2 linked regions of the Asanoa sp. WMMD1127 genome follow. The protein of the gene in region 1 interacts with the protein of each later gene in a pairwise test. Links are inferred from orthologs where the notes say so. Each region holds a gene or a part of one and is shown on either strand. Other genes may lie near its edges. The genes, in order: nth and aceE.

What was found.
Region 2: the proteins of nth (region 1) and aceE interact in binary tests that used the Escherichia coli proteins (3 or more experiments, as listed by UniProt). The link is inferred for Asanoa sp. WMMD1127 from one-to-one orthologs.

Annotation. Positions count from the first base shown.
Region 1 is NZ_JARUBP010000001.1:2,291,950-2,305,868, forward strand. What follows is about bases 8,624-11,515. They hold nth (endonuclease III), read left to right. Parts: upstream 8,624-9,652; coding sequence 9,653-10,378; downstream 10,379-11,515. Other genes in these bases: O7635_RS11090 (TlpA disulfide reductase family protein), read left to right, coding at 10,375-11,022; O7635_RS11095 (CoA pyrophosphatase), read left to right, coding at 11,150-11,515. Also shown: O7635_RS11045 (biotin carboxylase N-terminal domain-containing protein), read right to left, coding at 1-1,003; O7635_RS11050 (carboxyl transferase domain-containing protein), read right to left, coding at 1,015-2,616; O7635_RS11055 (acyclic terpene utilization AtuA family protein), read right to left, coding at 2,696-4,363; O7635_RS11060 (TIGR03084 family metal-binding protein), read right to left, coding at 4,360-5,151; O7635_RS11065 (TetR family transcriptional regulator), read right to left, coding at 5,163-5,753; O7635_RS11070 (CapA family protein), read right to left, coding at 5,840-7,000; O7635_RS11075 (adenosylcobinamide amidohydrolase), read right to left, coding at 7,057-7,710; O7635_RS11080 (Crp/Fnr family transcriptional regulator), read left to right, coding at 7,860-8,537; more of O7635_RS11095, read left to right, coding at 11,516-11,821; O7635_RS11100 (MarP family serine protease), read left to right, coding at 12,192-13,370. UniProt on the Escherichia coli protein: DNA repair enzyme that has both DNA N-glycosylase activity and AP-lyase activity. The DNA N-glycosylase activity releases various damaged pyrimidines from DNA by cleaving the N-glycosidic bond, leaving an AP (apurinic/apyrimidinic) site.
Region 2 is NZ_JARUBP010000001.1:7,583,551-7,597,838, forward strand. What follows is about bases 3,496-6,756. They hold aceE (pyruvate dehydrogenase (acetyl-transferring), homodimeric type), read right to left. Parts: upstream 6,441-6,756; coding sequence 3,696-6,440; downstream 3,496-3,695. Other genes in these bases: O7635_RS36225 (YjbQ family protein), read right to left, coding at 6,595-6,756. Outside these bases: O7635_RS36200 (hypothetical protein), read right to left, coding at 1-15; O7635_RS36205 (hypothetical protein), read right to left, coding at 319-624; O7635_RS36210 (hypothetical protein), read left to right, coding at 753-1,616; more of O7635_RS36225, read right to left, coding at 6,757-7,002; O7635_RS36230 (thiamine pyrophosphate-dependent enzyme), read left to right, coding at 7,096-9,345; O7635_RS36235 (DUF3052 domain-containing protein), read left to right, coding at 9,492-9,926; O7635_RS36240 (peroxiredoxin), read left to right, coding at 9,930-10,394; O7635_RS36250 (hypothetical protein), read right to left, coding at 10,698-10,916; O7635_RS36255 (transcriptional regulator), read right to left, coding at 10,990-11,301; O7635_RS36260 (hypothetical protein), read right to left, coding at 11,298-11,903; O7635_RS36265 (hypothetical protein), read left to right, coding at 11,884-12,354; O7635_RS36270 (GNAT family N-acetyltransferase), read left to right, coding at 12,479-13,012; O7635_RS36275 (gamma-glutamylcyclotransferase family protein), read right to left, coding at 13,023-13,553; O7635_RS36280 (hypothetical protein), read right to left, coding at 13,543-14,247. UniProt on the Escherichia coli protein: Component of the pyruvate dehydrogenase (PDH) complex, that catalyzes the overall conversion of pyruvate to acetyl-CoA and CO(2).

The sequences.
Region 1 (13,919 bases):
CCGGGTCCTCGGCGCACAGCCGCACCTCGATCGCGTGCCCGCGCATCGGCGGCGGCGCGTTGAGCGGCAGCGGGTTGCCCTCGGCCACCACCAGCTGGAGCTGCACCAGGTCGAAGCCGGTGATCAGCTCGGTGACGCCGTGCTCGACCTGCAGCCGGGTGTTCATCTCGAGGAAGTAGAAGCCGCCGCCGACGGCGTCCACCAGGAACTCGACGGTTCCCGCGCCGACGTAGCCGACCGCACGGGCGGCGGTGACCGCGGCCGCGCAGAGCTGCTCGCGCAGCTGCGGCGTGACCACCGGCGACGGCGCCTCCTCCACGATCTTCTGATAGCGCCGCTGGATCGAGCACTCCCGCTCGCCGAACGGCACGACGGTGCCCTGGTTGTCGGCGAAGACCTGCACCTCGATGTGCCGGGCGCTCTCGACGTAGCGCTCCAGGAACACCGTGCCGTCGCCGAACGCCAGCGCCGCCTCGCGCCGGGCCGAGGCGATCGCGTCCGGCAGCGACTCGCGGTCGTGCACGATCCGCATGCCGCGCCCGCCGCCACCGGCGGACGCCTTGACCAGCACCGGGAACTCGGTCACCCGGTCGGGGTCGAACCAGGTCGGCAGCATCGGGATGCCGGCGTCGGCCAGCAGCTGCTTCGCCTCGATCTTGGAGCCCATCGTGGCGATCACCTTGGCCGGCGGCCCGACCCAGGTCAGCCCGCTGTCGGTGACCAGGGCGGCGAAGTCGGCGTTCTCCGACAGGAACCCGTAGCCCGGGTGGATCGCGTCCGCGCCGGTCTTGCGCGCGGCGCCGATCATCAGGTCGCCGCGCAGGTAGGTCGCGGTCGGCGCGTTGCCGGGCAGGTGGACGGCGTAGTCCGCCTCGGCCACGTGCGGCGAGTCGGCGTCGGCGTCGGAGTAGACGGCGACCGTCTCGATGCCGACCAGGCGGCACGAGGCGAAGATCCGGCGGGCGATCTCACCCCGGTTGGCCACCAGCAGTCTGCGGATCATGCGCGGAGACCTCACATCCGGAAGACGCCGAAGCCCTCGGCGCCCTTGATCGGGGCATTGTGGATGGCCGAAAGACACAGGCCGAGGACGGTACGGGTGTCGCGCGGATCGATGATGCCGTCGTCGTAGAGCCGGCCCGACAGGAACAGCGCCGTCGACTGGCTCTCGATCTGCTGCTCGACCATCATCCGCATCGCCTGGTCGGAGTCTTCGTCGTAGTGCTGGCCCTTGGCCTCGGCCGCCTGCCGCGCGACGATCGACAGCACGCCGGCGAGCTGGGTCGGGCCCATCACCGCGGACCTGGCGTTGGGCCACGTGAACAGGAACCGGGGCTCGTACGCCCGGCCGCACATGCCGTAGTTGCCGGCGCCGTAGGAGGCACCGAGGTTGACCGTGATGTGCGGGACCCGGGAGTTGGACACCGCGTTGATCATCAGGGCGCCGTGCTTGATGATGCCGCGCTGCTCGTATTCCGCGCCGACCATGTAGCCCGTCGTGTTCTGCAGGAAGAGCAGCGGGGTGTCGGTGGCGTTGGCGAGCTGGATGAACTGCGCGGCCTTCTGCGACTCCTCGGAGAACAGCACGCCGCGGGCGTTGGCCAGCACGCCGACCGGGTAGCCGTGCAGCTCGCCCCACCCGGTCACCAGCGCCGTGCCGTAGCCGGGCTTGAACTCGTCGAACTCGCTGCCGTCCAGCACCCGGACCAGCACCTCGCGGGGGTCGAACGGCGTGCGCTGGTCGGCGCTGGCGATCGCGAGCAGGTCCTCGACGTCGTATTTCGGCGCCATCGGGTTGGTGGTGCGTGGCCCCGGGCCCTGCTTGCGCCAGTTGAGCCGGCGCACCACCTGCCGGGCCAGCCGCAGGCCGTCGCGCTCGTCCTCGGCCAGGTAGTCGGCCAGCCCGCTGGTGCCGGCGTGCATCGCGGCCCCGCCGAGCGACTCGTCGTCGGTGATCTCGCCGGTGGCCATCCGGACCAGCGGCGGGCCGGCCAGGAACACCTTGGCCTGGTGCCGCACCATGATCGTGTAGTCGGACATGCCCGGCACGTAGGCGCCGCCGGCGGTGGCGTTGCCGAACACCACGGAGATGGTGGGGATGCCGGCCGCCGAGAGCCGGGTCAGGTCGCGGAAGATGCCGCCGCCGGGGATGAAGATCTCCGCCTGGGTCGGCAGGTCGGCCCCGCCGGACTCGACCAGGTTGACCAGCGGCAGCCGGTTGGCCAGCGCGATCTCGCCAGCCCGCTGCGTCTTCTTCAGGGCGTACGGGTTGATCGCGCCACCGCGTACCGTCGGGTCGTTGGCGACGATCACGCACTCGACACCCTCGACCACGCCGATGCCGCTGACCACGCTCGCGCCGACGGGGAAGTCGGTGCCCCACGCGGCGGTCGGTGACAGCTCCAGGAACGGCGCGTCCTGGTCGAGCAGCAGCTCGATCCGCTCGCGGGGCAGCAGCTTGCCGCGGGCGTGGTGACGGGTGACGTACTTGTCGCCGCCGCCGGCCCGCGCGTCGTCCAGCGCGTCCTCGTACTCGTGGAGCCGCTCCAGCATCGCCGAGCGGTTCTCCAGGTAGGACGGGTTGCGCGGGTCGACCGCGGTCTCCATGACAGTCACGCGCACCCCTCACAGACGTCCTTGGCCATTGCCACCTCCGTAACGAGCGGCTCGGCGGAGGCGACACGCATGTCGCACGTCACGCTGCCTCCAGCAGGTCGGCCGGCACCTCGGCGACCCGGGCCCGGAACAGCTCGCCGAGCGCCTTGGCCTGCGGGTCGAACCGGGTCGAGGCGGCCACGCCGGCGCCCAGCAGACCGCGGATCACGAAGTTGACCGCCCGCAGGTTGGGCAGCTCGTGGCGCTCGACGGTCAGCGGCGCCGTCTCCGGCAGCAGTTCCGTGAGCCGCTCGGTGGTCAGCCAGCCGAGCAGCCAGTCGGCGGCCGCGTCGGTGCGGGCCCAGACACCGAGGTTGGCGTCGCCGCCCTTGTCACCGGATCGGGCGCCGAGCAGCCGGCCGAGCTGGGTCTGCTTCGTCCTGTCGGCGGCCGGCTGCGTTGACTGCCGCTGCGCCGCGGCTTGGGGCGTGATCGTGCGGGCCGGCGGGCGGATCGTCACCCGTTTGCCGTCGGGGAGCACGGCCGTGTGGTTGACCGCGTCCTGCGGCGCCGTGTCGGCGGTGAACACCCCGAACGGGGTCGCGTCACCCGGCGGAGTGGTCAACGTGCAACCCGGATAGGACGCCAGCGCCAGCTCCACCGCGGCCGCCGAGAAGGCCCGCCCGGCCCGCTTGGGATCCTGATCCTTCAGGTGTACGTGCAGCAGGGCGCTGGCGGCCTCGGTGTCCACCGCGTCGGGGTGGTCGGTGCGGGCCAGCGTGAACTCGAGGCCCTCCTTGCCCACCGCGTCCTCGAGCTGACCACGGACCAGCGCCGCCTTGGCCTCGATGTCGAGCCCACAGAGGACGAACGTCATCGCGTTGCGGAAGCCGCCGAGGTTGGCCACGCCGACCTTGAGCGTCGGCGGCGGCGGCAGACCCTTCACCCCGCTGATCGCCACCCGGTCGGGGCCCTCGGCGTGCAGCCGGACCGTGTCGAGCCGCGTCACCACGTCGGGGCCGAGGTAGGCCGGGCTGTCGATCTCGTAGAGCAGCTGGGCGGTGACGGTCTCCACGGTGACGGCGCCGCCGGTGCCCGGGTGCTTGGTGATCCGGCTGGCGCCGTCCTCGGCGATCTCCGCGATCGGGAAACCCGGCCGCCGGGCGCCGTCGGGCAGCTCGGTGAAGAAGCTGAAGTTGCCGCCGGTCGCCTGCGCGCCGCACTCGATCACGTGGCCGGCCACGGTGGCGCCGGCGAGGGCGTCGAAGTCGTCGCGGGACCAGCCGTAGTGCGCCGCGGCCGGGCCGACCACCAGCGCGGCGTCGGTGACCCGGCCGGTGACCACGATGTCGGCCCCGGCGTCGAGGCAGGCGGCGATGCCGAACGCGCCGAGGTAGGCGTTGGCCGTCAGCGCGTCGGGGCGCAGGAGGGCGTCGCCTTCCACGTACGCGATGCGGGGTGTCAGACCTTGTTGTTCCGCCAGCTGCTCGATCGCCCTGGCCAGCCCGGCCGGGTGCAGGCCGCCGGCGTTGGTGACCAGCTTGACGCCCTTCTCGAGCGCGGTGCCGAGAGTGCCCTCGAGCTGGCGCAGGAACGTCTTGGCGTAGCCGAGCGCCGGGTCGCGGGCCCGGTCGCGGCCGAGGATCAGCATGGTCAGCTCGGCCAGGTAGTCGCCGGTCAGCACGTCGAGCTCGCCGCCGTCGAGCATCTCCTGCCACGCGCTGAAACGGTCGCCGTAGAAGCCGGACGCGTTGCCGATGCGGATCATGACGTGGCCGCCGTCGGCTCGCGCTTGACCCCGGGCGGCCCCGCGAACGCCTGGGCCACCGTCAGCCACTCGCTCGCGACCGGCCCGGTGGCGATCAACGCCAGGTCGGCCCGGTGGCGGCGCTGGGTGACCAGCAGGCAGAAGTCGAGCGCGGGGCCGGTCACCCGGTCGGTGGCGTGCTCGGGGCCGAAGGTCCACTCGGCGCCGTCGGGGGCCGTGAGCTCGACGCGGACCGGCTCGCTCGGCGCGGGTCGGCCGTGGGCGAGGAACGAGTGGCCGAGCGTGCGGAAGCCGAGGAACGCGATGTGCCGCAGCCGCTCGGTCGGGGTGCGGGTTAGCTCGAGCGCGTCCGCTATGTCGAGGCCGTGGGCCCACGTCTCCATCAGGCGGGCGGTGGCCATCGACTGCGGCGTGATCAGGTTGCCGAACCAGGGGATCCGCTTGCCCGGCGGCGCCTCGCGGAGGGCCGCGACGAGCTCGCGTTGCCCGGCCAGCCAGCGTTGCCGCAGCTCGTCGGGTGGCGCGAGGTATTCCTCGGCGCCGCGGTCCACGATCCGGTCCGGGTCGTCGGCCAGTGGCGCGAGCAGGGCGACGAACTGGGCGTCGTCGGTGGTGGCCAGCAGCGCGGCGCGGTCGGTCCAGGCCAGGTGGGCGATCTGGTGCGCGACCGTCCAACCCGGACTCGGCGTGGGCCGCGCCCAGTCCTTGGGTGGCCGGGCGGCGACCAGCGCGTCGAGCTCGGCGGTCTCGGCGTCGAGGTCGGTGAGCAGAGCGGCGAGCTCGACCACGGGGGCCTCCTTCAGTCGCGGATCACGGCGGCGAGGTGTCGCTTCCACTCGCGGAGCAGGGCGGCGCGGCGGCCCGCGTCGTCGGAGAGCAGGTTGGCCACGCCCAGACCGCGCATGAGGTCGAGGGTCGCCTGCACCGATTCGCGTACGCCGGGGCGGCGCTCGTCGGCGCCGAGCAGCTCGACGGTGAGGCGGTGCAGCTCGCGACCGACCTTGGCCTCGACCGGCACGAGGGCTCTTTGCAGTTCCAGGTCGGTGCGCGCGGCGACCCAGACCTCGAGGGCGGCGGCGTAGAGGGGGCCGGTGAAGGCGGCGGCGAGCATGTCGACGACGCGGTCGACCCGTTGCGCGCCGCGCGGCAGGCTCGCCGCCTCGGCGCGGATCTCGGCGGCGCGGCGGTCGGCGAGGTGCTCGACGGCGGCCATGACCAGCGTCGCCTTCGTCGGGTAGTGGTGGAGCTGCGCGCCGCGGGAGACGCCGGCGCGTTCGGCGATCACCGTGGTGGTGGTGCCGGCCCAGCCGAGGTCGACCAGGCTGTCGACGGCCGCGTCGAGCAGGCGCGCCTGGGTGGCTCGGCTGCGCTCCTGCTGCGGGGTCCGCACGTCTTGAGCATGGCGTGGGCGAAACAAACAGTCAAGCCTGCTTGTTTTTGAATTTTGTCTGTTTCGTGGCTCTCGTGGGACGCGGGTCAGGCAGGTGGGTTGATCTTGCCGTTGTCGTCGAACTCGGCGCCTGTCCTGGGGAAGTCCTGCTTGCTGAGCCCGCTGACCATGTCGAGACTGTCGCCGTCGGGGTCGGTGACCGGCTTGCCGGCGCTGTTCATGGCCGTGGAGACGAGCTCGCCGTCGACCCAGGTGCCGTCGGCGGTCAGCTCGACCTTGAGCACCGCGCCGAGGCCGAGCGGGCCGTTGCGGCTGAGGGTGCCGCCGCCACCGGCGAAGTTGCCCAGGCTGTAGGCGATCAGCCGGCCCTTGTAGAACTCCATCGCCCGCAGCACGTGCGGGCCGTGACCGACGATCAGGTCGGCGCCCGCGTCGATCATGCTGTGCGCGAACTTGATCGGGTCGCCCCGATTCTCGCCGAGGAACATCTCGGTGCCCGGCTTGACCCGGGTCTTGCCCGAGCCCTCGGCACCCATGTGCACCTGCACCACCACGAGGTCGGCCTGCCCGGCCGCCTTGGCGACGAGCTTCTTGCCGTCGGCGATGTCGATGAGGCTGTTGTTCCAGGGGTACGACGAGAAGCCCACGACGGCGACCTTGATGCCCTCGACGTCGGCGACGGTGATCTGGTCGACGGCGCCGGTGTGCTGCAGGCCGTATTTCTCCAGCGCCCGCTGCGTGTTCTCGTAGCCGTCGGCGCCGTAGTCGTTGCCATGGTTGTTGGCCTGGTTGAGCAGCTCGAAGCCGGCGTCCTTTAGGTGCTTGGCATAGCCCGGCGGGGCCCGGAACTGGTGGCAGCCGGTCGACTCCGGGCCGCACTTCGACCGGCCGGTGTCGTCGGTCAGCGGCTCCTCGAGGTTGCCCATCACCAGGTCGGCGGCGAGGTCTTTCTTGACGCCGTCGAAGAAGCCCTTGCCGCCGTTGGACGGCAGGCTGCCCGGCGCGTTGCCCATCACGATGTCACCGGTCGCCGAGAGCGAGATCGACTGCTCCTCGTCGGCGGTCTCCTCGGTCGCCTCCGCGCGCGGTTGGGGCGACTTGGTCGGGTGCACCCACACCCCGGCCTGGTCACCACCGCCACCGCGGGTCGCCGCGGCCACGCCCGCGACGCCGACGCCGAGCAGCGCCGCGGCGGCTATCGCGGCGACGACGGCGGCACGCTTGCGCGGGGTGGCGGGGGCATACACGCGGGGGACTTTATCGTTCCCGAGCGATTCTCGGGACCCTCCGACAGGAGGATGGGTCAGCGCTCCGACCAGGGGATCTTGGGCCGCGAGCCACCCTCACGGACCGCCCGGTGCGCGGCCCGGGCGAGCCGGCCACCCCACAGCGAAAGCGGCCCGCCGTACGGCTCCGCCGGCCCGTCCGCCGGGCACAGCACGGTGACGGCGTCGGTGGCGGTGCCCGTCGCGTGGAGGCCGAGCTCCCAGAGCGCCTGGGCCTTGGCTTCTGTGATCGTCGCGACAGCGTTGACCAGGGCGGCGTCGCTGAGCCGCTGCGGCAGGAAGGCCACGATGTTGATCGTTCCGGGCCGGTGCTGATGCGGGATCACGTGGTCGGCGGCGGCCATGATGGGCTTGCCGAGCCCGACCGTGGCCCAGACCTCAGCGTCCCCATCCACCGCGGCGACCCGTTGCGTCACGTCTACGCCCGTCAACAAACCGACACCGGCGCCGTCGAGGCCCAACTCGCCGGCCAGCGCGGCCAGGTGCTCGTGCGGATCATCGCGGGCGTACGACATGGGCACGGTCGCGTTGACCACCCAACCGCGGTCGCCGATCCCGCCGCCGAGCGGGGCCGAACTGATCGCCCGCATGAGTGCGGGTAAGCGCCAGACCAGCAGGGGGATACTTTCGCCCTCCTCCTGACGCGCGGTAAGAATGGGCTTGAACGGCACGCGCCGACGATAGGGCAGGTGGCAACCGGGTGGGTCGGCCCAGCGCATGGACTGATCACGATCCGGGGGTTGCCGGGCCGGTTCGCCGATGCGTACGCCTAGACTGACTGCGCGCGGTTTCCGCGCCATTCGTGGAACTGAGGTGCGCGATGGATGAGGTTCTGGCCCGTAGCGGCATCTTCCAGGGTGTAGACCCGGAGGCGGCCGAAGCGCTCGCCAAGGACATGGAGACCATCGAGGCCCGAAAGGGCGAGATCGTCTTCAACGAGGGCGAACCAGGCGACAGCCTTTACATCGTGCTGAGCGGCAAGATCAAGGTGGGTCGCCGCGCCGCCGACGGCCGCCAGAACCTGATCGCGGTGATGGGCCCGTCCGACATGGTCGGCGAGCTGTCGCTGTTCGACCCGGGCCCGCGCACCGCCACCGCCACGGCGGTGACCGACACCCGCCTGGCCCGCCTCCGCAAGCAGGCGCTGCGCCCGTGGCTCAACAACCGGCCGGAGATCGCCGAGCAGCTGCTGCGGGTCCTGGCGCGCCGCCTGCGGCGTACCAACGATGCTCTGGCCGACCTCATCTTCACCGACGTGCCGGGCCGCGTGGCCAAGAACCTCCTCCAGATGGCGGGCCGCTTCGGCACCCGCGACGGCGGCGTCCTGCGGGTCACCCACGACCTGACGCAGGAAGAGATCGCCCAGCTGGTCGGGGCGTCGCGAGAGACCGTGAACAAGGCCCTGGCCGATTTCGCTTCGCGCGGCTGGCTGCGGCTCGACGGCAAGTCGATCATCATCCTGGACCCGGAGCGGTTGGCTCGGCGGGCCCGGGTCTGAAGGCTTTCTCTTCTCGTCTGGTTGCTGTCTGGGGCTGTGGTGCGCGCGGACGGTCGCAAAGAGCACGCCCTGATTGTCGGCGCGCACAACATCTCCCCCCGCCCTGATTCAGTGCCTGGCGGGTCGACTGCGATGCCTGGGTCGCGGGCCACAGTCCATTGGTCGAGGTTCGCTCGCAGAGCGCAGGCCGGGTGGGCCTAGCGCGCTTCTAGCGGCCCAGTGCGGATATCGCGCTGCCGCGCGTGGGCGTTCGCTGTCGGCGGCGGGCCGCCGTCCTTCGGACCGCGCCGCGTGCCGCGCCGCGTGCCGCGTCGCGCGTGCCGCGTCCCCGCGCCGCCTGCGTCGCCCCGCTCCGTGCCGCGTCCCCGCGCCGCCTGCGTCGCCGCGCTCCGTGCCGCGTCCCCGCGCCGCCTGCGTCGCCGCGCTCCGTGCCGCGTCCCCGCGCCGCCTGCGTCGCCGCGCTCCGTGCCGCGTCCCCGCGCCGCCTGCGTCGCCGCGCTCCGTGCCGCGTCCCCGCGCCGCCTGCGTCGCCGCGCTCCGTGCCGCGTCCCCGCGCCGCCTGCGTCGCCGCGCTCCGTGCCGCGTCCCCGCGCCGCCTGCGTCGCCGCGCTCCGTGCCGCGTCCCCGCGCCGCCTGCGTCGCCCCGCCCCGTGCCAGCGGCGCACCTCGGCCGACTCCCGCTGGTCGGCGCGGCCGTCGTGCACCACCGCCCCCTGCTCGCGCCGCCCGTGCCCGCGCCGCCCATCGCTTCTGTGCATCGCCAGCCGTCGCGCCGCGGTGGGCATCGCCGCTTCGGGGTCGTCGCGCGCCGTTGAGCCGGCGCCGCCACCCGCACCCTCGCCGCGGCGGCACCCGCGGGGCCATCCCGCTACGGCGGCTCTGCATCGGCTCGTCTGCGCCGCCGGGTCTGTCATTGCCCTGTTCATCCGAGTGCCGCCGGCGGGTTTCCCGCGCCTCCGGCGTACCCCATGGTCGGGACGATTTGGGGTTGGTTTTCGGATCTTGTGGATGGCGGCGTGGGGTTGTCGGGGGTGCGGAATAGTCTTTGGCACGTGAGTAGGACAGCCGTGTTTGACGCGGAGACCGAGCTTGGGCGCAAGCGGCGGGCGCGCAGGATGGGGCGCATCCTGACCGAGACGCATCCGGATGCGCACTGTGAGCTGGATTTCAGCAATCCGCTCGAGCTCGCGGTGGCGACCATCCTGTCGGCGCAGGCCACTGACAAGAAGGTCAATGAGGTCACGCCCAAGGTGTTCGCGCAATATCCGACGGCGGCTGACTACGCCGGGGCCGACCGGGCGGAGCTCGAGGTGACGCTCAAGCCGACCGGGTTCTTCCGCAACAAGACCGACTCGTTGATGAAGCTCGGGCAGCAGCTGGTGGAGCGGTTCGACGGCCAGGTGCCGGGCAACCTGCCCGACCTGGTGAGCCTGCCGGGCATCGGGCGGAAGACCGCCAACGTCATTCTCGGCAACGCGTTCGGGGTGCCGGGCATCACCGTCGACACGCATTTTCAGCGGCTGGTGGGTCGATGGCGGTGGACCGCGGAGACCGACCCGGTCAAGATCGAGCACGCCATCGGCGGGATGTTCGAGAAGCGCGACTGGACCATGTTGTCGCACCGGGTGATCTTCCATGGTCGCCGGGTCTGTCATGCCCGCAAGCCGGCCTGTGGGGCGTGCACGTTGGCCAAGCTGTGCCCCGCCTACGGCACCGGGCCCACCGATCCGGTGCAGGCGGCCAAGCTGCTCAAGGGGCCTCGGGCCGCGCAGCTGGCCGAGGCCGTCGGGGTCGACCCGTCGGTCGTCCCGCAGCAGGCGTTCACGGCGGACGTGCCGTGAAGCGCTACCTACCCCTGATCATCCTGCTGGTCGTCGGGGTCCTCGCCGGGGTCGGCGTGCGGGCCTGCTCCAACCGGACCTCGTCGAACTCGCTGGCGGCGGACGGCACGGGCGAGCCGGCCGCGTCGGCGGGAGCGCCCGCGGCTCCGTTCGCCGATTGCCGGGCGTTGACCTCGGCGCCGCCGGAGGCCTCGGGCGCCGCCGCGGCCGCGGCCACCGACATCGCGCTACCCACCGCCGAGCTGTCCTGCTTCGGGGGTGGCAAACTGCGGCTCGCGGACGTACGCGGACCCGCCGTGATCAATCTCTGGGGCTCCTGGTGCCCGCCCTGTCGCGAGGAGCTGCCGTCGGTCAACGCCGTCGCGCAGCGCACGGCCGGCCTCGTGCACTTCCTCGGCGTCAACACCCGCGACAGCCGGTCCGACGGTGAGGCGATGACCAGCGAGTTCGGCCTGAGCTTCGCGAACGTCTTCGACCAGGGCGAGCAGGTACGCGTCGCCCTCAAGCAGCCCGGCCTGCCCGTCACGCTGTTCGTCGACTCGGCGGGCAAGGTGGTCCACCTCTACAACGGCACGGCGCTCGACGAAGCGCGCCTCGCCGACCTGGTCAAGCGGCAGCTAGGTGTGGCGGTCCCGGTTGGCTGAGGCACGGCGGAACGACATCTGGTTCAACGGGGGTGCGCCGACCAGTGGCTCGCGGCTGTTCCCTGGGGTCGACGCCGGCCTGCCCGACGGGGTGGGCGCCCGGCGGCGGCGCTCGGACGCCGGCGAGCTGGCGCTGCCGGACTGGTTCGCGCCGCTGCTGACCCGGCTGCACGGGGCGCGGGCGGAAGACTTCACCCGGATACCGACGCCGGATCGGGCCGGCCGGGACAGCGCCGTGCTGGTGCTGCTCGGCGAGGAGGACGACGGCGGGCCCGACATCCTGGTGCTGCAACGCGCGGCGACCTTGCGCAACCATGCCGGCCAGCCCGCCTTTCCCGGCGGCGTGGCCGACCCCGGTGACGCCGACCCCGCCGCCACGGCGCTGCGCGAGGCCGACGAGGAGGTCGGCCTCGACCCGAGCAGCGTGACCTTGCTGGCAGAGCTGCCGCGGCTGTGGATTCCGGCCAGCGACTTCCTGGTGACGCCGGTGCTCGCGTGGTGGCATCGCCCGCACCCGGTGGCGGCCCGGGACCCGGCCGAGGTGGCCCACGTGGCCCGGCTGCCCGTATCGGAGCTGGCCGACCCGGCCAACCGACTCCGGCTGCGCCATCCGAGCGGCTGGATCGGGCCGGCGTTCGAGGTGCGCGGGATGCTGGTCTGGGGATTCACGGCCGGGGTGCTGTCGACGCTTCTCGACATGGCCGGGTGGTCGCGGCCGTGGCCGCAGGATCGGATCGGCGACCTGCCGCCGTCGACTCCGCCGCCGGCAGCGTCGGCGGATCGCGACGAGACGCCTTAGCCGGCTGATCTTGGTGCGGGGGCGTGTGGGCCCGGCAAGGGTGGCCCTGTGCCTCGCCCCGCCTGTCAGCCTCGCCCTGGGCGTCGAGCTCAACGGAGGCCCGCCGACAAGCTGTACCTCGTCGGCATCGCCGTGCCCGGCCCCCGCGTCGACGACGGTGATCCCAGTTCGTCACCGAGCAGCCCAACAACGCCGCGGGCCGGACACGGCAGGCCGGGCGCGGCATCGTTGTACCCGCCCAACAATGCCTCAATCCGACTTATCCGTCTGGCGGGTGGCTGTCCCTGTTCGACGGTGTCGGCGCGTGTCGGGGTGGGCTGAGTCGAGCGGGGCAGGCGCAGGGGTGGCCGGACGCCCGTACCCTGTCAGGGTGTCCGCCGTCGACCTTGTCCTGATTCTGCTGATGGTCGTGTTCGCGGTCAGCGGCTATCGGCAAGGGTTCGTGATCGGCGTCCTGTCGTTCGTCGGCTTCTTCGGCGGCGCGCTCATCGGGCTTCAGGTCGGGCCGCTGCTGGCCCAGCGCTTCGCCGACGGCGCACTCCGCGTCGTCGTTTCGTTGGTGGCGATCTTCGGGCTCGCGGTGCTCGGGCAGGCGCTCACGGGGTGGGTCGGCACGTACCTCCGGCACGCGATCACCAGTCGCGCCGGCCGCCGGGTCGACGACGCGGGCGGGGCGGTCGTGTCCGTGCTGGCCGTGATGATCGTCGCCTGGCTGGTGGCGGTGCCGCTCGGGTCGTCGTCGGTGCCGTGGCTGGCGAGCTCCGTACGCAACAGCGCGCTGCTCGACGGCGTCGACAAGGTGCTGCCGGAGCAGGCGCAAACCCTTTCGGAGTCGCTGCGCGAGACGGTCGACACGCGCGGCTTCCCTGACGTCTTCGGCGGCCTGACCGCGACCCGCGCCCGCGAGGTGGCCGCGCCCGATCCGGCGCTGGCCGGCTCCCAGGTCGTGATCAACTCGCGGCGGTCGGTGGTCAAGGTGCTCGGGTCCGCGCAGAGCTGTGGGCGGCGGATCGAGGGCTCAGGCTTCGTGTACGCCCCCCAGCGCGTCATGACCAACGCCCACGTGGTCGCCGGCACCGACCGGGTGTCGATCGAGGTGAACGGCGATCGCGAGAGCGGCCGGGTGGTGGTCTACGACCCGAACCGCGACCTGGCCGTCATCTACGTGCCCGACCTCGAGGCGCCGGTGATGCCCTTCACCCGGAGCGCCGCCAAGGCCGAGGCCGACGCCATCGTGCTTGGCTATCCGCTGGACGGGCCCTACAACGCGCAGTCCGCCCGTATCCGCGATGTCGGCGACATCACCGGCCCCGACATCTACGAGTCGGGCAAGGTTACTAGGGAGATCTACACGATCAGGGCGCTGGTACGCAGCGGCAACTCGGGCGGCCCGCTGATCACTCCGAACGGGACCGTCCTCGGCGTGATCTTCGCTGCGGCCGCGGACGACCGGAACACCGGGTTCGCGGTGACAGCCGACGAAGCCTCCGGCGTCGCCCGGGCCGGCATCGACCGCACCAGAGCAACCGCCACGGGCGACTGCGTTTAGCGAAAGCGGCAGTGGCCGGCGAAGCACGCGTTGATCACGGGGCGAATTCGTCATCCGGACTGGACGGCGCCGGTCCGGAATTGAAGCGGCCACCGGCCGCGGAGCGGCGGTCGACGTCCGATACCCAGCGTCCGTGACGCCGGCGCTCAGAGCACGGTGGTCTACCAACTTGAGGCTAGGGCGCCGCCTTGCCTCCCGCGACCGCGCGGGTCGGTCAACGCTCGGCTAGGGGCGTCGCCGCCTTGCCTCGGCGACCGCGCAGGTCGGTCAGCGCTGGCTGAGGCCGTGGCCTTGGCTGCGCGTAACCGCGCGGGTCGCGTGGCCGTGGCCTTGCCGCCGCGACGGCGCGGCGCTGGGCTGGGGCCTTCGCCCGTGCCTCCACGAGTGGGCGGGTCGGTCGGCGTTGGGCTTGGGCCGCGGCCTTGCCGCCGCGACGGCGCGGCGCTGGGCTGGGGCCTTCGGCCGTGCCTCCACGAGTGCGCGGTTTGGTCGGCGTTGGGCTTGGGCCGTGGCCTTGCCTCCGCGTACCGCGCGGGTCGCTCGGCCGTG
Region 2 (14,288 bases), 5.3 Mb from region 1 along the record:
CTGGAGTGCTTCCACGCCGCGTGGGCCCTCTATGACGATGCCGGGGCTCGGCAGCCGTCACGCAGGGAAGAGGAACGAGCAGGCCTGAAACTGCTGGCGGCCTTTTCTCGCGCCGCACTGCTGACTCGAAGACGATCCACTGACCAGGCGTTGACGCGCTTGCATACCGCGGCGCAGGCCCTTTGGTCACGAGACGGACGTAGATGGTCCGAGGTCGACGACGCGTGCCGCGCCGCTGAGGCGGCATTCCGCCAGGCCGCTCGCGCCGAGCTCGGGATGCGGAGGCACCCCATGACCGATCGCCGGACGGAGGAGCCGTCAGCTGCTGCGTTTGAGGGCCAGCTTGATACTGATCGCTCCGTCTCCGTCAGCGGCGCCGATGAGGACCCCGCCGGAGCTGAGCACACTGATGCCGAACGTCGCTTCTAGGGACTCCACCTGCCACGATGGCGACTCGGCGGTGGCGTTGGCGGCGTCTTGCGCGATGTTCACGATTTCCAGGAGCGCGGCTCGCAACTCGCCACGGCGCGCTTCGATCGGGGTCGTGCCGCGGCGGTAAGGGCCTATCTGCCGCCCGCTCGCGGCGATCTCGACGGTCTCCACAAGCAGTTTCTCGACAGTCATTCCAGCTTCACCTCAAGCCGCACCGTGTTGGACCGTCCACCATGACACCAATCAATGATCTTGTCACGGCAGGAAACCATCCGGACAGGCGATAAGTAAGTCAGCCTCACCGGCATATCGTGAACGCGATGAGCAATAGCCAGGCTCCGGCGGATCAGGAAGCGTGGGGCCAGGACGACGAGTACGTTGTCCAGCTTCGCAACGAAGAGAAAACACTGGGCGCCGCCTTCTTCGTGACAGCCCGGTTCCTGCTGACGGCCGCCCACGTTCTTCATCCCCTGCCGCGCGATCAAACCACGGTTGAGATCGTGCACAGCGGAGTCCGCCTCCAGGGACGCATCGCTCAGCGAACCAGCCGCTTCGACGTAGCGTTGATCGAACTCGTCGATGACCGGCCCGGCCGGGTGCGACCGCCGCCGGCCGGCCGTTGCCGCCCACGTGAAGATTGGTGTTCGCCTTACCGCCCCGATGTCGGCGAGCCCGCCCTGACCGGCTCGGTGGAAGCTGTGGACATCGCCTACCAGTGCGAGGAGGGCGAGGTGATGCGCGCTCTCCAGCTGGTCTCCCGGCTTGACCTCGGTGATTTCTCCGGCTACTCCGGAGCGCCTGTCGAGCGCGTTGTTACCGACGCGCGACCCACGTTGGCCGGTCTGTTGCTCGAGCAGGTTTGGCGCCGTGAGACTGGGCCTCGCCAGGCGCGAACGGCCTCTAATGTGCTGTTCGCTGGAACCCTCGCGCAGGCACTCTCCTGTTTCGACCATTTCGACGTCGGCCATCTCTTGTCCGTGCTCACCAAGCCGAACCAGGACGACGCGCCGACGGACGCCGCCAACGTCGTGACTTCCAGTCGCGCCACAAAGGCAGTTCAAGAGGCTGACATTCTGCTGAGGGCGCTTGACGACTGGGCGGCCCGCGGCATCTACGACGACGGGGAGTTGTCGCTGCTGAGGCTCCGGGTCGCCAACAACGTCATCGATAGCGCGATGAGATGAGTCGGATATCAGGTGATCTGCTCGGCGCCGCCGAAGGGCTAGTTCTCGGAGCATCGACGAACGAGGAGCAGGCGGTCGTTCAGCAGGTGTCGCGTCTCGTCGACGAGCTCGACCGCTCGGTGGCGACGCGTGACTGGCCACGCATCAGATATCTCGCCGTTCTCCTTGACCGATCTGGTCTACAGCCCGGAGCGGCATCCCTCCTGCTACGGGTGGCCGAGATCGCAGCTGGACTGGCGGTGGGAGCTGAAGCCAACAATCTGCGTGCGATGCTGGCGATCCGCGACGGTCGGCCGCGGGAGGGCGCGGAAATTCTCGAGGACGCCTTTCTCGAGGCCAGCATCTGCGGGGCCGACGTGCTAGGTCCCATCACGGTCAACCTGGTCACGGCGTACCAGCTGATGGGCGACCCGTCGGCCACAGCCAAATGGCTCGACCGCTGCGATCGACTCTTGCCACGCGACGCGACCGCGACCGCGGTCCGGACACAGGAGTGGATCTCGCGGGGTGGCCTTGCAGCAAATGAGATCGACGGCCGGGGCGTAAGTCGCGCGCTCGAGGAGATCGTCGGTTCGACCGGCCGGCAGGCCGGCGCCGGACCGCCGACGGACGCGGTCACGGCGGCTGAAGTAGCGCGGCTGGGGCTCGAAGCGGGGCGGCTGAACGGTGATCCCGAGCTGATGCGTAGGTGCGCCGACACCCTCGAGTCGCTTGGGCAGTTGATCGGTTCGACTTACGACGCGGACGACACCCGCGCCCTGGTGGTCCACGCCAACGCGGCGGTTGCGGGATTCGAGGTCGCGCGTCACAGCGACGCCGGGAACGTCGCCGCTGCGGCGAATCGGCTTAGGGACATCGCGGAAAATGTGCGCATTTCGCTGGGCGACAGCCATCCGAAGACGCTGGCGCTCGCCGCAAACGCGTTGATAGCAGACCTCGAGCGAGCGCGCACCGAGACCTCCTTATCCTCTTTCGAGCAGGCGATACGCGAGTTGGACCACTTGGCCGCACGGCAGGCGGCCATCTTGGGCCCAACTCACGCACAGACGCTCACGAGCCAGGCCAACCTCGCTTGCGCACGGGTGGAACTGGCGCTACAGACAGCGTCGCCAGCTCTGCTGGATCGCGCGACGAACGCCCTGTCCAGCGCGATCGAGGCGTGCTCAAACGCGCTCGGCGACGACCACCCGGCAACTCTGGTTCTTCGACAGCAGCTTCGCATCTGCGACGATCAATCCGGTTCGGAGACGTCGGGTGGCCTGGCCACTCGGGTGCTGCCGAAGACTCGGCAGGATCGAGGTGGCGGCTACTCGTCCTTCGAGCTGGCTGGGCAGCGCCTCTTGCACGGGCCTAACTGGCAGCCACCTCCAACTCCCGGGAAACAGCCTGACGCTGGCCAGGACTCGCCCGGGGCGGCGCCGAGCCGCTCGGACGAGGTCGGCACGCTGGTGGAACGGGCTCAGGCAGGTGATTCGGATGCGTTCGGCCAGATCTACGACCGGTACTTCGACACGGTGTTCCGCTTCATCTATTTCAGGGTCGGGAATCAGCTTCTGGCCGAAGATCTGACGTCGGACACATTTCTTCGGGCCCATAAGCGCATCCACAGCTTCAGCTGGGGGTCGCGTGACCTTGGAGCCTGGCTGGTGACGATCGCTCGTAACCTCGTAGCTGATCATTTCAAATCCGGCCGGTACCGGCTGGAGGCGATCACCGGAGAGGCGCTCGGCACCGGCCGGCAGGACGACAGCCCCGAAGGCCGTCCCGAGGACACGGTTGTCGATCACATCACGAACGTCACCCTGCTCACCGCAGTGAAACAGCTCCCCCCTGAGATGCAGGAAGTGATTGTGCTGCGCTTCTTGCAGGGCTTCTCGGTTGCCGAGACGGCACAGGCGATGGGCCGTAACGAAGGCTCGGTGAAGGCGCTTCAGTACCGCGCCGTTCGACGGTTGGCGCGGTTGTTGCCGGAGGGCTTCCAGCCATAGCCGAACGGTCCGTGTCCTTTGTAGCGTCGAAACGGAGGAGGGCCACGGCTCGACCGAGCCGCGACCCTCCTCTCTCGACAGCCTTGACGACCTACGAGTCGCCGCCGGTTTCGCCCACCGGGGCGGCGTTGACGTCGTCGATCGCGTACTTGCGGGCCGCTTCCACCGGGACCGCAGGGGCGATCTCCCCACGAACCGCGAGCTGCCGCAGCGTCGCCACCGCGACCGATTCCGCGTCCACGTGGAAGTGGCGGCGCAGCGCGTGCCGGGTGTCCGACAGGCCGAAGCCGTCCGTGCCCAGCGACGTCCAATCCCCCGGCACCCAGCGCGAAATCAGGTCAGGAACCGCCCGCATGAAGTCGCTGACCGCGACCACTGGCCCCTCGGCGCCCGCCAGCTTGCGGCGCACATAGGGCACCCGCGGCTCCGCGCCCGGGTGCAGCAGGTTGTATTCCTCGGCCTGCACCGCGTCGCGGCGCAGCTCGGTCCAGGACGTCACCGACCACACGTCGGCCGCGACGCCCCAGTCCTGCGCGAGCAGCTGCTGGGCCTTGAGCGCCCACTGCATGCCCGTACCCGAGGCCAGGATGTTGGCCTTGATGCCGCCACCTTCGACGGTCGGCGCCGGCGAGTAGCGGTACATGCCGCGGAGCAGGCCCTCGACGTCGAGGTCGACCGGCTCGGCCGGCTGCAGGATCGGCTCGTTGTACACGGTCAGGTAGTAGAAGACGTTCTCCTGCTCCTCGCCGTACATCCGGTGCAGGCCGCGTTCGACGATGTGCGCGATCTCGAACGCGAAGGCCGGGTCCCACGCCACGACCGCCGGGTTGGTGGCGGCGATCAGGTGGGAGTGGCCGTCCTCGTGCTGGAGGCCCTCACCGTTCAGGGTGGTGCGGCCCGCGGTGGCGCCCAGGACGAAGCCGCGGGTCATCTGGTCCGCGGCCGCCCAGAAGCCGTCGCCGGTGCGCTGGAAGCCGAACATCGAGTAGAAGATGTAGAGCGGGATCATCGGCTCGCCGTGGGTGGCGTAGGAGCTGCCCGCGGCGGTGAACGACGCGACCGAGCCGGCCTCGTTGATGCCCTCGTGCAGGATCTGGCCGCCGGTGGCCTCCTTGTAGGACAGGAACAGCTCCCGGTCGACCGGCGTGTAGTTCTGCCCGTGCGGCGAGTAGATCTTCTGCGTCGGGAACAGCGAGTCCATGCCGAAGGTGCGCGCCTCGTCCGGGATGATCGGCACCCAGCGCTTGCCGAACTCGCGGTCCTTCATGACGTCCTTGAGGAGGCGTACGAAGGCCATGGTGGTGGCGACCTTCTGCTTGCCCGACCCGCGCTTGACGTCGGCGAAGCGCTCGCTGCCCGGGATCTGCAGCGGGATCACCTTGGTGTTGCGCGACGGCAGGTAGCCGCCGAGCGCGCGCCGCCGCTCGTGGAGGTATTCGAGCTCCTCCTTCTTCGGCTGGACGTACGGCGGGAGGTAGGGGTTCTCCTCGAGCTGCTGGTCGGAGACGTCGAGGTAGAGCCGGTCGCGGAACGTCTTGAGGTCGTCCAGCGTCAGCTTCTTCATCTGGTGCGTGGCGTTGCGGCCCTCGAACGACGAGCCGAGCGTCCAGCCCTTGATCGTCTTGGCGAGGATGACCGTCGGCTGGCCGGTGTGCTCGGTGGCCGCCTTGTACGCCGCGTAGATCTTGCGGTAGTCGTGCCCGCCGCGCTTGAGGTTCCAGATCTCGTCGTCGGACATGCCTTCGACCATCTTGCGGGTACGCGCGTCGCGGCCGAAGAAGTGCTCACGGACGTACGCGCCGGACTCCGCCTTGTAGGTCTGGTAGTCGCCGTCCGGGGTGCTGTTCATGAGGTTGACCAGCGCGCCGTCGGCGTCGGCGGCGAGCAGCGGGTCCCACTCGCGGCCCCAGACGACCTTGATCACGTTCCAGCCGGCGCCGCGGAAGAACGCCTCCAGCTCCTGGATGACCTTGCCGTTGCCGCGCACCGGGCCGTCGAGCCGCTGCAGGTTGCAGTTGATCACGAAGGTCAGGTTGTCGAGCTCCTCGCGGGCCGCGACGCCGATCGCGCCGAGCGACTCGGGCTCGTCCATCTCGCCGTCGCCCAGGAACGCCCATACGTGCTGGTCGGAGGTGTCCTTGATGCCCCGGTGCTGCAGGTAGCGGTTGAACCGGGCCTGGTAGATCGCGTTGAGCCCGCCGAGGCCCATCGAGACCGTCGGGAACTCCCAGAAGTCCGGCATGAGCCGCGGGTGCGGGTAGGACGGCAGGCCGCCACCGAGCCCGGCGTGGGACAGCTCCTGACGGAAGCCGTCGAGCCGCTCCTCGGACAGGCGACCCTCGAGGAACGCGCGCGCGTACATGCCGGGCGACGCGTGGCCCTGGTAGAAGATGTGGTCCCCACCGCCCGGGTGGCTCTTGCCCCGGAAGAAGTGGTTGAAGCCGACCTCGTAGAGCGCCGCGGCGCTGGCGTAGGTCGAGATGTGGCCGCCGACGCCGATCTCGGGGCGCTGGGCGCGGTGCACCAGCATCGCGGCGTTCCAGCGGATGTAGGCGCGGATCCGCCGCTCGACGAACTCGTCGCCCGGGAACCAGGGCTCACGCTCCGGCGGAATCGTGTTGATGTAGTCGGTGGTGGTCAGCGGTGGGACGCCGACGTTGCGCTCGCGCGCCCGCTCCAGCAACCGCAACATCACATAGCGGGCGCGCTTGGCGCCACCCGCGTCGATGACTCCGTCGAGCGACTCGACCCATTCGGCGGTTTCCTCGGGGTCGACGTCCGGAAGCTGGCTCGGCAGGCCGTCACTGATCACCGGGCGCTTGCGTTCCGTAGCCACAGGCATTCCTCAGATTGTGGGGACGACTGACATTTCGGAGCCAAGTGTCCCGGGTGTGGGATTCGTCTCCAACGCCATCCTGCCCCTTTTCTCACCCGGGCGTCACGTCACGTACTGCCAGACGCGACACGCGACACACATACCAACCGGTAACTCACCCCGGAAGGAACGAAAACCGGACCTGTCGTACGGCGTTGTCGCCGTTGGTGTCGACCAGGCAGATGGACTGCCAGGTGCCGAGGGCGAGCCGGCCACGCAGGACAGGGATCGAGGCGTACGGCGCGACGAAGGCCGGCAGGACGTGGTCGCGCCCGTGTCCCGGCGAGCCGTGCCGGTGCCGCCAGCGGTCGTCGGCCGGCAGGAAACCGTCGATCGCGGTCATCAGGTCAGGGTCGTCGGAGCCCGAGCCGCTCTCGATGATCGCGATGCCGGCGGTGGCGTGCGGCACGAACACGTGCAGCAGACCGTCGCCCTCGCCCGAGACGAACTGCTGGGCCTCCGCCGTCACGTCGCGCACCGTGGGCCGGCGGCCCGTCTCGACCGTGATCACCTCACTCCGCATCCCGCCAAGTCTAGGGATCACCACGGTCGCGCGCGGGTGGGTCCCGTGGGACCGATGTGGCAGGTGACTGGCCGTGGGTGGCCCGCGTCGGTAATGCTTTTCGGCGTGACCACGCCGCAAGATCTCGACGAACGGTTCCGGACGGCGGTCGGCGCGCTGGCACCCGGCGCCGCCGAGCTCCCCGAGGGGATGACCGGCGAGCTGGCGCGGGCCCTCTTCGACGCCCAGCTGACCAGCCGCCACCTCGACCTGGCGGCCCGCTGGCTGCGCAGCTTCGGCGAGGGCTACTACACGATCGGGTCGGCGGGGCACGAGAGCAACGCCGCGGTCGCCGCCGCGCTGCGGCCCACCGACCCGGCGTTCCTGCACTACCGGTCGGGCGGGTTCTACGCGGCCCGGGTGAGCCAGGCCGGCGTCGCCGACCCCGTCGCCGAGACCGCCCGTGACGTGCTGCGGGGCGTGGTCGCGTCGGCCAGCGAGCAGATCGCCGGGGGCCGGCACAAGGTGTTCGGCAACGCCGCGCTCCAGGTGGTGCCGACCACCTCGACGATCGCGTCCCACCTGCCCCGCGCGGTCGGCACGGCGTTCGCGATCGAGCGCCTGCGCAAGGTCAACGGCAACGGCGACTCCGGTACGCCCTGGCCGGCCGACGCGATCGTGGTCTGCTCGTTCGGCGACGCGTCGGTCAACCACGCCACCGCCACGGCCGCGTTCAACACCGCCGGCTGGATCACCCACACCGGCCTGCGGCTGCCGCTGCTGTTCGTCTGCGAGGACAACGGCATCGGGATCAGCGTGAAGTCGCCGCAGGGCTGGGTCGAGTCGACGTTGCGGGCCCGGCCGGGCCTGCGCTATTTCGCGGCGACGGGCGACGACCCGGCTGGCGCTTACGCGGCCGCGGTCGAGGCGACCGCCCACGTGCGCCGGGCGCGCAAGCCGGCCGTGCTGCACCTGTCGACCGTGCGGTTCATGGGCCACGCCGGCGCCGACGCGGAGGTCGCCTACCGGCCGGCCGCCGACCTCGAGCGCGACCTGGCCCACGATCCCGTCGTCGCCACCGCCCGGCTGCTGGTCGACACCGGGCTGGCCACGCCGGAGGAGATCCTGGCCCGCTACGACGAGGTGGGCTGGCAGGTCCGCAAGGTCGCCGAGGAGGTGCTGGGCGAGCCCAAGCTGACCAGTCCCGCCGAGATCGTCGCCACGCTGGCGCCCCGGCGGGCGGCGCGGGTGGCCCGGGCCGTGTCCGACTTGTCGGTCGTATCCGCGGCGGACCGCTCGACCGCCTTCGGCGGGCGGCTCCCCGAGGACGCCGGCCCGTTCACCCTGGCCCAGACGATCAACGCCGCGCTCGCCGACGGCCTGCTGGCCAACCCGAAGATGGCGGTGTTCGGCGAGGACGTGGCGCTCAAGGGGGGCGTCTACGGCGTGACCAAGGGCCTGCGCGAGCGCTTCGGGGCGACCCGGGTCTTCGACACGCTGCTCGACGAGACGTCGATCCTCGGCCTCGGGCTCGGCGCGGGCCTGGCCGGGATGCTGCCGGTGCCGGAGATCCAATACCTCGCCTACCTGCACAACGCCGAGGACCAGCTGCGCGGCGAGGCGGCCACCATGCAGTACTTCTCCGGCGGGGCCTTCCGGAACCCCATGGTCGTGCGGGTGGCCGGGCTCGCGTACCAGGAGGGGTTCGGGGGGCACTTCCACAACGACAACTCGGTGGCCGTGCTGCGCGACATCCCGGGCCTGGTGGTGGCGGTGCCCGCCCGGGCCGACGACGCCGCGCCGCTGCTGCGCACCTGCCTGGCCTCGGCCGCCGTCGACGGCAGCGTCTGCGTGTTCCTCGAGCCGATCGCGCTCTACCACACCCGCGACCTCTACGAGGAGGGCGACAACGAGTGGCTCGCGCCCTACCTCGGGCCCGCGTCGTGGGGTGACGCGCACGTGCCGATCGGGCGGGCCCGGGTCTACCAGGTGGGCTCCGCCGAGGACCTGACGATCATCACGTTCGGCAACGGCGTACGGATGTCGCTGCGGGTCGCCGCCCGCCTCGTCGAGGAGGGCATCGGCGCCCGCGTGGTCGACCTGCGCTGGCTCGCCCCGTTGCCGGTCGCCGACGTGATCCGCGAGTCGTCGGCCACGGGTCGCGTACTTGTCGTGGACGAGACACGACGCTCCGGCGGGGTCGGCGAAGGGGTGCTGGCGGCCCTCGTAGACGCCGGATATGTCGGGTCTGTCAGCCGGATCGCGTCCGTCGACTCCTTCGTCCCGCTCGGTCCCGCGGCCAGAGAAGTCCTGGTGGCAGAGGATGCGATCACTCAGGGTGCTCGGGCCCTCCTCGCAAGGTAAGTTTCCCGGGGGACCCGTGAAGTCTCCGCCGACGGTTGCCGCTCGCCGGAAAATCGAGCCGGGATCCGTCGGTGTGCCACTTGCGCGCGAGCCGCCGACTGTGTGGACTTTGCGGGAACTGCAACGAACGAGGGAGGCACGCAACAGTGAGCGCGACCGCAGGTCAGGCCGCCGACGGCGTACGCAGCCTGGCGGACCGGTTCGGCATCGAGCCGGGGATGGTCGTCATGGAGATGGGGTACGACGACGACGTCGACCAGGATCTCCGCGACGCCCTGACCGACCGCTCCGGTGAGTTGGTCGACGAAGACACCGACGAGGTGGTCGACGCGGTGCTGCTCTGGTACCGCGACGGCGACGGCGACCTCTTCGAGATGCTCGTCGACGCACTCGGCCCGTTGGCCGGCAACGGCGTCGTCTGGCTGCTGACGCCCAAGGCCGGCCGCGAGGGGCACGTCGAGCCGAGCGAGATCACCGAGCTGGCCCCGACCGCCGGGCTGCAGCAGACGTCGACGGTCAACGCCGGCAAGGACTGGAGCGCCGCCCGCCTCGTGGTGCCGCGCGGCGCCCGCAAGAAGTAGCCGATGCTTCCTGTCGGCACGCCGGCGCCGGACTTCACCCTCAAGGACCAGAACAACCAGGAGGTACGACTCTCGTCGTACCGCGGGTCCCGTGCGGTCCTGCTGGTCTTTTATCCGCTGGCCTTCAGCGGCACCTGCGGCGGCGAGATGGCGGCGCTGAACGCGGCGCTGCCCGCGTTCGCCTCCTCGGGTGTCGAGGTGCTGACGGTCAGCGTCGACTCGGTCTACTCGCACAAGATCTGGCTCGAGCGGGAGTCGTGGTCGCTGCGCATGCTGGCCGACTTCTGGCCCCACGGCGGGGTGGCGTCCGATTACGGGATCTTCAATCCCTCCGCCGGCTTCGCCGACCGTGGGACGTTCCTGATCGACCGGTCCGGCGTCGTGCGGTGGTCGGAGCATCTGGGCCCCGGCGAGTCCCGCGACACGTCCGCGTGGCTGGCCGCGGTCGCCTCCCTGTCTGACGCGTGACGGCGCGGCGTTCGGGTAAGCTTCGGCCGGTCCGGGGCGCGTAGCTCAGCGGAAGAGCACTCGCCTTACAAGCGAGGGGTCGCTGGTTCGAACCCAGCCGCGCCCACAAATCCCTGCCCAGACCCTGTCCGCTTCGCGGCCAGGGTCTGGGTGGGGATTTGTCATTCCTGTTCCGGGGGCGACCCCCGGAGACCCCACGGTGCGGTGGGCGCGGTTCGCGCGTGCGGGCGCGAGCTCAGTCCCAACGTGACCGTTGGGTCTGACCTCCCGGCCGGCCTCGTCGTCGCACGGGAACCGGCGCGTTCAGGGAACGTAGACGAGCTGGACGACGAAGCGGTGGCCGGGCCCGTGCTCGAAGACATCGACGTCGAGAACAAGGTCGCTCCTGCCCTCCTGCTCGGTCCAAAGGTCGACCAGGCAACTCCAGCGGTCGCCGTGCCACAGCGAAACCGAGGTGTCCCATGACTCCTCTGGAAGTGGCACCAGCGTGACGTCGCCGTAGTCGTCGACCGCGGCTGGCATCCTTCACCGGGTCACCCATAACACCCCTGCGGTTTGGTGGGGCGCGGTGCGCGCGTGTGGGCGGCGGACGTTGTCACCCGGAGCGTTGATCGTCTGTGATCGGAGAGTCGAACAGGGCGCGGAGGGCGGCCACGTGGTTGCGGTACGCCGTTCGGCCGGTCGGGGTGAGCCTGACCCAGGTCCGCACTCTGCCGCGGCCGGTGGGTTTGGTCATCTCGACGTGGCCGGCGTCCTGCAGGACCTTGAGGTGCTTGCTCAGCACGGAGTCGGCGACGCCGAGCAGGTCGCGGAGCGCGCTGAACTCCGCCTCGGTGGTGGCGTCGAGGAACGCGCAGATCCGCAGCCGGTTCGGCGCGTGGATGGTCTCGTCGAACGGTTCGGTCATCCTGCCGCTCGCAGCTGGGCGCGCAACGCGCTGTCGAACCTGCGGCCGATGAGGACGGTGCCGACGAACCCGACGGCGGCAAGCACCCACACCGGCCAATCCAGTCGGGTGTACGAGCCGATGGCCCAGGCGGTGAGCACGACGGCGCCGATGAGCACGCCGAGCGCGATCGCCCACCGGCTGGCGCGACCGGCCTGGAATCCGGACACCCAGACGCCGGTCCGCCGGCGGTAGAGGTTGCCGAGGGCGACCACGGCCGCGGCGAACAGCAGGCCCGAGGCGATCTTGACACCGCTGTTGCCGAAGCTGATGCCGACCACGTAGCCGGCGAGCAGGATCCCCAGCGCCGGGTGGTACCACCACGGCGTAACGAGCCGGTCGGCAACGGCAGCGCGGGCATCATCGACAGCGGCAAGCCGCAAGCCGCTCCGCAGCATCGTTTTCCATAACGGAAAGTCAACCACTTTCCAAGACGGAAAGTCAATGGCGAGCGTCACCGGGCACGCGGCAGAAGCGACCGGGGTGGACTTTCGCGTATGGCTCGAGGTCGCAGGGATCGGCGCTGCTTGGCACAATCCGGCTGTGACGATCTCGGTGGCCAACTACCGGACGTTGTTCGCCAGCATCCGCGAGCGTCCCGGGATGTGGCTGATTCGTCCGGACTTCGCCAGCGTCGTGTCCTTCGTAGACGGCTGCGACGAGGCGAACACGCGGGGCTTGCTCGTCGGCTTCCAACCGTGGCTGGTCACTCAGGCCGGCTGCCTTGACAGCCACGTCTGGTGGAGCATCGTCGCCCACCTCACCGAACCAGTCGGCCCCAAGAACGTGCGCCAGATGGACATCGACCTTGACGGCCGCGCAGTGGAGACCTTGTTCGTGCTGCTCGACGAGTTCCTCGAGCTGCGCGACCAGCATGATGGCCTGAACCGCATCTATGCCGCGCACCAGCAATGGCGCAGTCTCCGCGAACAGAACGGATGCACCGCCACCGACGCGACCGCATGCCCCAGCGTCCCGTGGCCCAGAGCCGCCAGCCGGATCGAATCCAACTGAAGCAACTCGCCTCGACCGGCACCCCACCGAACACCGCTCGTGGCGTGGCCTGGCCAGCAGCACCCGTTACGCAGACGGGATCATGGTCAGCGCGCGCGGGCGGCATCCGCTTAGATTCGGTCGTATGCGCACCGTGGCTAGCGACCGCCTTCTGCTTCGGCCCTGGCGCGATGAGGACGCCGACTTCCTCCTCGATCTCGAGTCCCGCTGGGAGGTCGTGCGTTTCCTGGGTCCCAACCCCACGACCATGACCACCCGCGCGGAGGCGCTGGCGTCCATCGCCCGCCGGCGCGCGGTCGACGACCCGATCCACGGGATCTGGGCCATCACCACCGCCGCTGACGGCCGCGTCGTCGGCAACCTCCTGCTCAAGCCGGTCCCCCTCTCGGCCGGGGAATCGGCCGGCGGGACGGCCGACGTCGAGATCGGCTGGCATCTGCATCCGGACGCCTGGGGGCACGGCTACGCCACCGAAGCGGCGGCGGCCGTCATGGACGACGCGTTCATCCGCGGCCTGAGGAGGGTCATCGCGGTCACGAATCCGGCGAACACCGCCTCCCAGGCCGTCTGCCGCCGGCTCGGCATGACGCACGTCGGCCGCACGACGAGGTACTACGGCACGCCCAAGGAGCTCTTCGAGAAGCTGGCCGAGACCTGACGACCGCTGTTCATGCGTTCCCGTACGGGTCCGTCCGCTCGCCGTGCAGCCGGCGGTCGAGGTCGACCACCGGCACGTGTGGTGGCAGCGGCTCGTCGACGGAGAGTTCGCGCAGGCGGTCCAGGTAGGCACGCCAGACGACGGCCGTGCCACGCGCCAGGCCGCGGCGGGCGGCCCGCACCGCCGACGCCTTGCCCACGTAGCTCCACACGGTCGTACGCCCGTGCGGCAGGTCCAGACCCGCGGTGACGTCGACGCGCTCGTAGTTGCCTTCCCTGGCGTCGAGCTCGGCCAGCTCGTCCGGCGAGACGGGCAGCAGCCGGCCCCGGACCGTCGAGCCGGGAGCGCGGTCGATGCCGAGGAACAGGATCTGACCGTCGAAGCGCTCGAGCGTTCCAGGCCGGTAATAGGCCACGGCCCGGCTCAGATCCGTGTTGTCCGTGCACACCGTCCACGACCGACGCCAGCCGGCGAGCTGCGCCCAGGCGGCCGCCGGATGGTTCAGCGACCCGTACGCGAAGACCGCGTGCTCAGCCACCATTGAGCGCGACCAGGTCGTCGGGTGTCGTCTCCGCCAGCGGGATCGAGCGGATCGCCGGCAGCAGCGTGGGCGTGTCGGCCGCGACCACCCGCACGTCGGCGGCCGTGATGCTGACCTCGGCCGGTCGGGCAGCCAGGTGGTCGCGGCCGGCCGCGACGGCCCGCGCCACCACGGCCGGGTCCGCGTCGGGGCAGTGGCCCAGCACCAGGTATAGGTCGTCGTCGACGTCGGCCGGCGTGGCGTGGTAGCGGTGCAGCACGCCGGCCGCCGTCATTCCCCGCCGCAGCGCGTCCAGCCGCCGCCCCTCGCCGTCGAACGCCTCCCGCGGCCAGCCGATCAGGTTGACGCTGCCGCCGTGCACCGAGAAGGACCGCGCCCGCAGGCTCTGCCCGCGGCTGGTGAACGTGCCCTCCGCACCGAACCGGACCGTCAACGGCGTGCGGAACGCCGCCGCGACGAGGGAGAGGGCCGCCGCGTAGTCCATCTGCCGCCGCTCGCCGCGGTGTTCGAGGAAGTAGTCGTTGACGCCGCCCGGGCCGTTGAGCGCGACCAGCGTGCCGTGGACCTGTTCGGGGACGTACGGCCGGAACGCGTCACCCAGGAACGAGGCGACGATCTCCTGCAGCGAGGACACCAGCGTCGCGAGGGGGTCCCGCTTGGGGCCGTAGAGGGCGACCGCAGACACGTACCGCATGACGATCAGCATTTCGCACTCAACCTCGGGGCACCCGCGCG